Regions from separate parts of the Cellulosimicrobium sp. NPDC057862 genome, predicted to be linked through region 1. Evidence: riboswitches for the same ligand, from Rfam matches in the RefSeq annotation. Region 1 holds a riboswitch; the other holds the start of a gene.
The links. A riboswitch is a leader RNA that binds a small molecule or an ion and turns the genes downstream of it on or off. The one in region 1 is predicted to bind S-adenosylmethionine.

Region 1 (3,996 bases):
AGGCGGTCGCGCCGGCGGACCGGTTGAACCGGGTCGTGGAGACGGCGGTGCTGGCGGAGGAGCTCGGGTTCGACTCGTTCGCGGTGGGGGAGCGGCACGCGGGCGAGGTGCTGTCGTCGGCACCGACGGTGATCCTCGGGGCGGTCGCGGCGCGGACGTCGCGCATCCTGCTGAGCACGGGCGTCACCGTCCTGTCGCTGCTCGACCCGATCCGGGTCGCCGAGGACCTCGCGACGGTGGACCAGCTCAGCCGCGGACGGCTGGAGATCGTCATCGGCAAGGGCAACGAGGTGCTCCAGTACCCGCTGCTGGGGCTCGACATCGACAAGCAGTACGAGTACCTGCAGGAGAACTACGAGCTGCTGCGGCTGCTGCTGTCGGAGGAGGACGTGAGCTGGAGCGGCCGGCACCGGCACGCGCTGGAGCACGCGACGACGTTGCCGCGGCCGTTCGCAGGGCCGTTCCGCGTCTGGCACGGGTCGGCGACGTCGCAGTTCGCGGTGGAGCTCGCGGCGCGGTACGGGGACCCGATCGTCAGCGCCAACGCGCTCCAGCCGCGCGAGAACTATCAGGTGCTCATCGACCACTACCGCGAGCGGTACGCGGCCAACGGGCACGACCCGGCGTACGGGTTCGTGGGGTCGGGCTCGGGCGGGCTGTTCCTCGCGGACACGACGGAGGAGGCGGTCGAGCAGTACCGCCCGATCTACGAGGGTCAGGTCGCCGCGGCCGCACGCCGCGGCTACGGGCCGGACGCCGTCGGGAAGGCGCCGAGCTTCCGGACGGTCGAGGACGCCGTCGAGCGCGGCCCGGCGCTGGTGGGCTCGCCGGAGCGCGTGGCGGAGAAGATCCTCGACTACCACGCCTCCTACGGGCACGACCTCCAGTCGGTGTCCGTCAACCACCTCATCCCCGCGACGCAGCAGGAGGACGTGCTGCGCCGGTTCGCCGAGGAGGTGGTCCCGGTGGTGCAGGCCGAGGTGAAGACCGACCTGTGGAGCCCGGCCGACGCCCGTCGCGCGGCGGGCTTCACCGCCGCCTGACCCGCCCCACCGGTCGTGGGCATGAGAGGGGCCCGGTTCGCCGCGGCGAGACCGGGCCCCTCTCATGCCCACAGCGGGGAGACGAAACATCCGTCCGCCTGGCGGGACGGTCGTCTCGAAACTTGACTCAACCGGTCGGGATTGTCTTTCCTGCTCCCAGGTGACGAGCGTCAGCACCCAGGCCCGGCTCGCTGACCAGCAACCCTTCGACGTGACGGGGTGCTCCGGGAACGACCTGACCGCGTGGCTCCCGCTGCGCGGTAAGCACGGCACCCCGGTGGGTTCCCCGCCGCGCCGGCCCTCGGCCCGGCGCGGACGACCACCGGCGCCGGACGACCGCCGGTCCTCAGCCGGCACACGAGGAGAGCAGCACGACATGATCCCCACACCTCACCGACGCCGGTCCCTGACCGTCGCCGCGGCGGCCGCCGCGACGGGCCTCCTGCTCAGCGCGTGCGCGGGCGGCGGCTCCGGCGCGTCCGACGGCGGCGGGTCGCCGAGCCCGACGGGCGAGCCCGTGGCGGGCGGCGACCTGACCTTCGCGATCACGGTCGACTCGCACTGCATCGACCCGCAGCAGGTCGGCAACAACGACGCCATCGCCGCGGCGCGCCAGACCGTCGCGTCGCTCACGGCGCAGGACCCCGAGTCGGGCGAGATCGTGCCGTGGCTCGCGGAGAGCTGGGAGGTGAACGACGACGCGTCGAGCTACACGTTCCACCTGCGCGACGACGCGACGTACGCCGACGGCACGCCGATCGACGCGGAGTCGGTCAAGACCAACTTCGACGCGATCGTCGCCCTCGGCGCGACGGCGTCGCTCGGGTCCCAGTACCTCGTCGGCTACGAGGGCACGACGGTCACGGACCCGCAGACCCTCACGGTCGACTTCTCGGCGCCGAGCGCCCAGTTCCTCCAGGCCACCTCCACCTTCTCGCTGGGCCTCCTCGCCCCGTCGTCGGCCGACCTGAGCGTCGAGGACCGCTGCGCCGGGAAGTTCGTCGGCTCCGGTCCGTTCTCCGTGAAGTCGTACACGCAGGACCAGGAGATCGTGCTCGAGAAGGTCGCGGGCTACGCGTGGGGCTCGGAGGCGAACGACCACCAGGGCGAGGCCTACCTCGACACGGTGACGTTCAAGGTCATCCCCGAGGCGAGCGTGCGCAGCGGCAGCCTGCAGTCCGGGCAGATCGACGCGACCGCCGCGATCTCGACCGTCGACCTCCCGCAGTTCGACGGCAACGGGTTCTGGCTCGAGTACCGCGCCAACCCGGGCGTCGTCTTCAACCTGTTCCCCAACGAGTCGAGCCCGCTCGCGGGCGACGAGGCCGTGCGGACCGCGATCCTCAAGGGCATCGACCGCGAGCAGATCGCGGACACCGTGCTCAGCGCGCAGGACGAGCCGGCCACGAGCGTCCTGTCCCACTCGACGCCGCTCTACGAGAGCATCGCGGACGAGCTCGCCTACGACCCCGAGGGCGCCAAGAAGATCCTCGACGACGCGGGCTGGGTCGAGGGCGCCGACGGCGTCCGCGAGAAGGACGGCCAGAAGCTCTCCACGACCGTGACGTTCTGGCAGGTGCCGGAGCCGCTCGAGCTCGTCCAGCAGCAGCTCGCGCAGATCGGCGTCGACCTCCAGCTCCAGCACGTGACCGTCGCGGAGTCGCAGGCGATCAAGGAGAGCGGCGACTTCGACTTCGACTACTACAACCTCACGCGCTCCGACCCGGACGTGCTGCGGACGATCTTCTCGGCCAACGCGCGCAACATCAACCAGCGCGACGCCGAGGAGGTCGACGACCTGCTCGACGCGTCCGCCGCGGCGACCGACGCGGCCGAGCGGCAGGAGCTCGTCACGGAGGCGTCGCGCCTCCTGGTCCAGAAGGGCCACGCGATCCCGGTCTACGAGCTGTCGACGACCATCGCGGCGGCCGACACGGTCCACGGCCTGACGTTCGAGGCGTCGTCGCGCCTCGACTTCTACGACGCCTGGGTCACCCAGGGCTGACCCGACGGGTCCGCCTGCCCGACGCCACGGCGTCGGGCAGACGGACCGTCTCCCCACGGAAGGAGGACCGACCCATGGGCCGGTACGTCCTGCGTCGCGCCGGGCAGGGGCTGTTCGTGCTCTGGGCGGCGTTCACGATCTCGTTCTTCGTCCTCTACCTGCTGCCCAGCGACCCGGCCGCGCTCATGGCGAGCGGCGGCGGCGAGGCGGACCAGGTGGACCCCGCGCTGCTCGACGCGCTGCGCGCGCAGTACGGCCTCGACCGGCCGGTGCTCGTGCAGTACGGCGACGCGCTGTGGCACGCGCTGCGCCTCGACTTCGGCACGTCGTACTCGTCGGGCGCGCCCGCGACCCAGCTCGTGCTCCAGGCGCTGCCCGAGACGCTCAAGCTCACGGCTGCGGCGCTCGTCCTCGCCGTCGTGGCGGGCGCCGGCATCGCGATCGCGAGCACGTTCCCGCGCGCCGCCTGGCTGCGCCATGCGCTCGCGTCGCTCCCGCCGCTCGGCGTCGCCCTGCCGCCGTTCTGGCTCGGCCTGCTGCTCCTGCAGTGGTTCTCCTTCCAGCTCCCGGTGTTCCCGGCGATCGGCAACGAGGGTGCGATCAGCCTCGTGCTGCCGGCGATCACGCTCGCCGTGCCGGCGAGCGCCGCGCTCGCCCAGGTGCTCGCCCGGAGCCTGCGCGGGACGCTCGGCGAGCCGTACGTCGAGACGGCGCGCGCGAAGGGCGCGAGCCGGGCGCGCGTGCACTTCGGCCACGCGCTCCGCAACGCCGCGATCCCCGCGCTGACCGTGCTCGGGGTCCTGGTCGGCGGGCTGCTCGGCGGCACGGTCGTCACGGAGACGGTGTTCTCGCGCGCGGGCCTCGGGCGGCTCACGGTCACGTCCGTGGACGCGCAGGACATCCCCGTGGTGCAGGCGGTCGTCGTCCTCTCGGCCCTCGTGTTCGTGG
Region 2 (3,996 bases), on a different contig from region 1:
CGACGTCGACGTGCCGACGGCGACTGCGCCGAGACCCGTCCCGGGCCGGTACGCCTCGACAAGGTCGAGCTTCGCGGCCAGGTCGGCCCGCCACACGTTGTGTCCGTCGATCACGCCGAGGACGAGGGTCTTCGCGTCGAGCCCGAGGGGCAGACCGTCGGGAAGGTCGGCCGCGACGCCGTCGAGCGCGATCGCCTCGACGGCGGTGCTCGCGAGCACCGCCAGGAAGTCGTGGTACGAGCCGTCGGGACCGGGCGATGTCTCGAGCCGGCCGTACGGGGCGGCGACGAGGATCGCGGGCCGCTGGCCCTGTGCCGAACCCGGGGTTGCGGCCGGGTTCGGCACCGAGTCCGGCGAAGACCCCGGGTTCGGCACGGATCGGAGATCCGTCGCGAGCGCGCGGTATGCCCTTTCGACCGCTTCGGTGAGCTCCTCGGCGTTCGCAGGGTCGGTGACGAGGATCGGCTCGTCGAGCTGCACCCACGGCGCGCCGGCCGCAGCGAGCGCGCGGAGCAGGTCGGCGTAGGCGGCGACGACGTCGTCGAGCCGGTCGAGCGGCGAGTAGCCCGCGGGGGCGTCGTCAGCCGCCTTGGAGAGCGCGAGGAACGTCACCGGCCCGACGACGACGGGCCGCGTCACGACGCCGGCCTCCTTCGCCTCGACGAACTCGCGCACGACGCGGTCGTCGACGAACCGGATCGGGGTGTCCGGGCCGATCTCGGGGACGAGGTAGTGATAGTTCGTGTCGAACCACTTGGTCATCTCGAGCGGGGCGTCGTCACCGTGACCGCGCGCCACGGTGAAGTAGCCCGCGAGGTCGAGGCGGCCCGCGTCGTCGGTGAGCGACGCGAACCGCGCCGGGACGGCCCCGAGGGAGGCGGCGACGTCGAGCACCTGGTCGTAGAAGGAGAACGAGCCGGGGACCGAGGCATCGTCGGCGCCGAGGCCGAGGTCCACGAGCCGACGCACGGTCGTGAGGCGCAGCTCGCGGGCCGTGGCCTCGAGCTCCTCGGCCGACGTCTTGCCGGCCCAGAACGCCTCGACGGCCTTCTTGAGCTCGCGGCGGCGCCCGATGCGCGGGTAGCCGAGCACGGTGCCGGCGGGGAAACCGACGTGATTCTGGGTAGGGGAGGGTACGGAAGTGGCCATGATCGAAACCTCTTGCTGGTCCGGAGGACCGGTCAGACGGGCGTGCCGTGCGTGGCGGCGCTCGTCGTGGGCAGGGAGGTGCCGGTGACCCACGGCCCGCTGGCCAGGTCCGGGACGAGCGGGGCGGCGGCAGCGCTGGCGCTGCCCCCGGTCCCGCGCGACCCGCCGCCGAGGTGGACACCCTCGAGCAGGTCAAGAGCGGCGCGGTGCTTGTTGAACGTGTACACGTGCAGACCGGGCGTGCCCGCGTCGAGGACGCGCTGCGCGAGGTCCACGGTGTACGCGATCCCGTAGGCGTGCTGCGCCTCCGGGTCGGGCAGGGCGTCGAGCGCGTCCAGCAGGTGCTGGGGCGCGCGCACGCCCGTGAGCTCCTCGACGCGGCGGAGCCGCGCGGGCTCCGTCGTGGGCAGCAGCCCCGCGAGGATGGGGATCGTCACGCCGGCCGCGCGGGCCTCGGCGACGAAGTCGGTGTACGACGACGCGTCGTAGAAGAGCTGCGTGATCGCGAAGCTCGCGCCGGCCTGCTGCTTCTGCCACAGGCGGCGCACCTCCTGGCTCCGCGTGGTGCCGGCGGCGGGGTTGCCGTCGCAGAACGTCGCGACGGCGATCGTCAGCGGGCGCGCGGCGCCACGCAGGGCGGCCGCCGGGTCGGACGCGCAGCGCGACGCCTCGACCTCGCGGAGCAGCGCGACGAGCTCGGTCGACGACCGCACGCCGTCGGGCGCGGGCTGCCAGTCCGGCTGGTCGCGCGGCGGGTCGCCCCGCAGCGCGAGGAAGCTCCGCACGCCCTCGTCGAGGAAGTCGTTGATGACCTCCTCGACGTCCTCGCGCGACGCACCGACGCACGTGAGGTGCGCGATCGGCAGCACGGGCGTGCCCTGGAGCAGACGACCGACGACCTGGCGCGCGGTCGCGCGGTCGGTGCCCGCCGCCCCGTACGTGACGGACACGAAGTCGGGGTGCGTCGCGACGAGGCGGCGCGCCGTCTCCCAGAACTTGGGCGCCGCGTCCGGGCGGCGCGGGGGCATGAGCTCGAACGAGACCGTCGGCCGTGCCGCCCCGCCGTGGGCCTGCCCGACGGCGTCGGCGACGCTCACGACGTCGCTCCGACCGCGGTGCGTGCGTGCGCGACCGCCGTCGGGCACGGGCTGCCCGGACGGTGCGCGAAGGATGCCTCTGAGACCATTAGTCGCTCCATCGACCCTGGCGTTAGCACCTTTGTCCTCGGGAGGCTTCCGTCGGCGGGTTGCTGCGGTGTCGTCGAGCCAGGACTCTCGACCGCTCTGGATGGTTGCCACGATCCTACGGCCCATCCGGCATGCGGTCGAGGGTGACCGCCAGATGAGATGTCCGGACGCACGGCTGATCTCGCCTGCCGCCCCCTAGGGTGAGTCGCGACTCTCTGACCGACGCCGAGCACAGGAGCCCGCCGTGTACGCCACCCCGACCCGCCCCATGACCCAGGACGAGCTCGACCGGATCTGCCGGGTGTGGGCCGACTGCGGCAGCGACGACCCCACCGACCGGTGGCTCGAGCTGTGGGACGGCGGCGACGCCGACGACCACCCGGAGCAGCGCGACGCGATCGTCGCCATCGCGCGGGAGGTCGGGCTGGAGGCCGCGGTCGAGGACGGCGTGCTCCGCGTGCAGAAGACGCAGCAGCTCCACGACGAGATCGGCGCGCGCTGGATCTGACCAGGTCAGGGCTCCTGCGCTACAGGTCTCACGCTTTCTACGCTACAGATTGCAGGCTTCACACCGTCGTCAACGGCGCCGGAGCTCCGGCACGTGCAGGCGCCGCAGGAACCGGTCGGTGCGCAGCGGCGGGCCGTGCCGGTCGAGCAGCGACACGACGACGACCGTCGCCGTCGCGAGCGGGATGGTCCAGGCCGCGGGCTGGGCGAGCAGGGCGCGCACGACGCCGGCGACGCCCTCCGCCGTCGTGCCCGACGTGCCGGCCCCGTACCCCGCGGCGACGAGCGCGGACGAGGCGAGCAGCGCCGTCGCGCACAGGACGGACCCCACGACCATCCCCGCCACGGCGCCGCGCGCGGTGAGGCCGCGCCACCACACGCCGAGCAGGATCACCGGCGACAGCGCGGAGGCGGCGAACACGAACACCGTCCCGACGCTCGTCACGAGGCCCTGCGGGATGGTGACGAGCGCGAACGCGAGCGGGATGAGCGTGCACGCGACCGCCGACCACCGGAACGACCGCACGGTCCCGCCGAACAGGTCCTGGCTCACGACGCCCGCGAGCGCCACGACCAGCCCCGACGACGTGCCGAGGAACGCCGCGAACGCGCCGGCGACGACGAGGGCCGCGAGCAGCTCGCCGCCGAGCCCGGGCACGAGGCGGGTCGGGAGCGTGAGGACGACGGTGTCGGCGACGCCGGGCGCCGCGAGGTCGGGCGCGACGACCCGGGCGACGAGCCCGAGCGTGCTGGACACCATGTAGAACACGCTGATCATCACGAGCACGACGACGGTCGTGCGGCGGGCCGAGCCGCCGTCGGGCGAGGTGTAGAAGCGCACGAGGACGTGCGGCAGGCCGGTCGTGCCGAGCAGCAGCGCGAGCAGGAGCGACACGGTCGCGTACGCGTCGAGGCCGCCGGGTCCGGCGTCGTGCGGGAAGACCGCCGCAGGGTCGAAGGTGACGGTGGCGCCACCCGGCTCGAACGCGCCGCCCAGCGCCATGAGCACGAACACGAGAGGTAGCGCGAGCGCCGTGAGCTTGACCCAGAACTGGAACGCCTGGACGAACGTGATGGAGCGCATGCCGCCTGCCGCGACGACCGCGCTCACGACGACCGCGATCCCCACCGACCCGACCCACGGCGGGACGGG

Region 2: another riboswitch for S-adenosylmethionine. It lies ahead of ACFVN3_RS02090 (methylenetetrahydrofolate reductase); the one in region 1 lies ahead of ACFVN3_RS04665 (ABC transporter substrate-binding protein).

The regions. Positions count from the first base shown of each region.
Region 1 covers NZ_JBHVMH010000002.1:445,560-449,555, reverse strand. The annotation lists gene ACFVN3_RS04670 (LLM class flavin-dependent oxidoreductase) at 1-1,043, shown strand, start outside; SAM riboswitch class IV at 1,203-1,316, shown strand; gene ACFVN3_RS04665 (ABC transporter substrate-binding protein) at 1,420-3,048, shown strand; gene ACFVN3_RS04660 (ABC transporter permease) at 3,123-3,996, shown strand, end outside.
Region 2 covers NZ_JBHVMH010000001.1:496,482-500,477, reverse strand. The annotation lists gene metE (5-methyltetrahydropteroyltriglutamate--homocysteine S-methyltransferase) at 1-1,149, opposite strand, end outside; gene ACFVN3_RS02090 (methylenetetrahydrofolate reductase) at 1,182-2,246, opposite strand; SAM riboswitch class I at 2,341-2,443, opposite strand; gene ACFVN3_RS02085 (hypothetical protein) at 2,581-2,844, shown strand; gene ACFVN3_RS02080 (cation acetate symporter) at 2,914-3,996, opposite strand, start outside.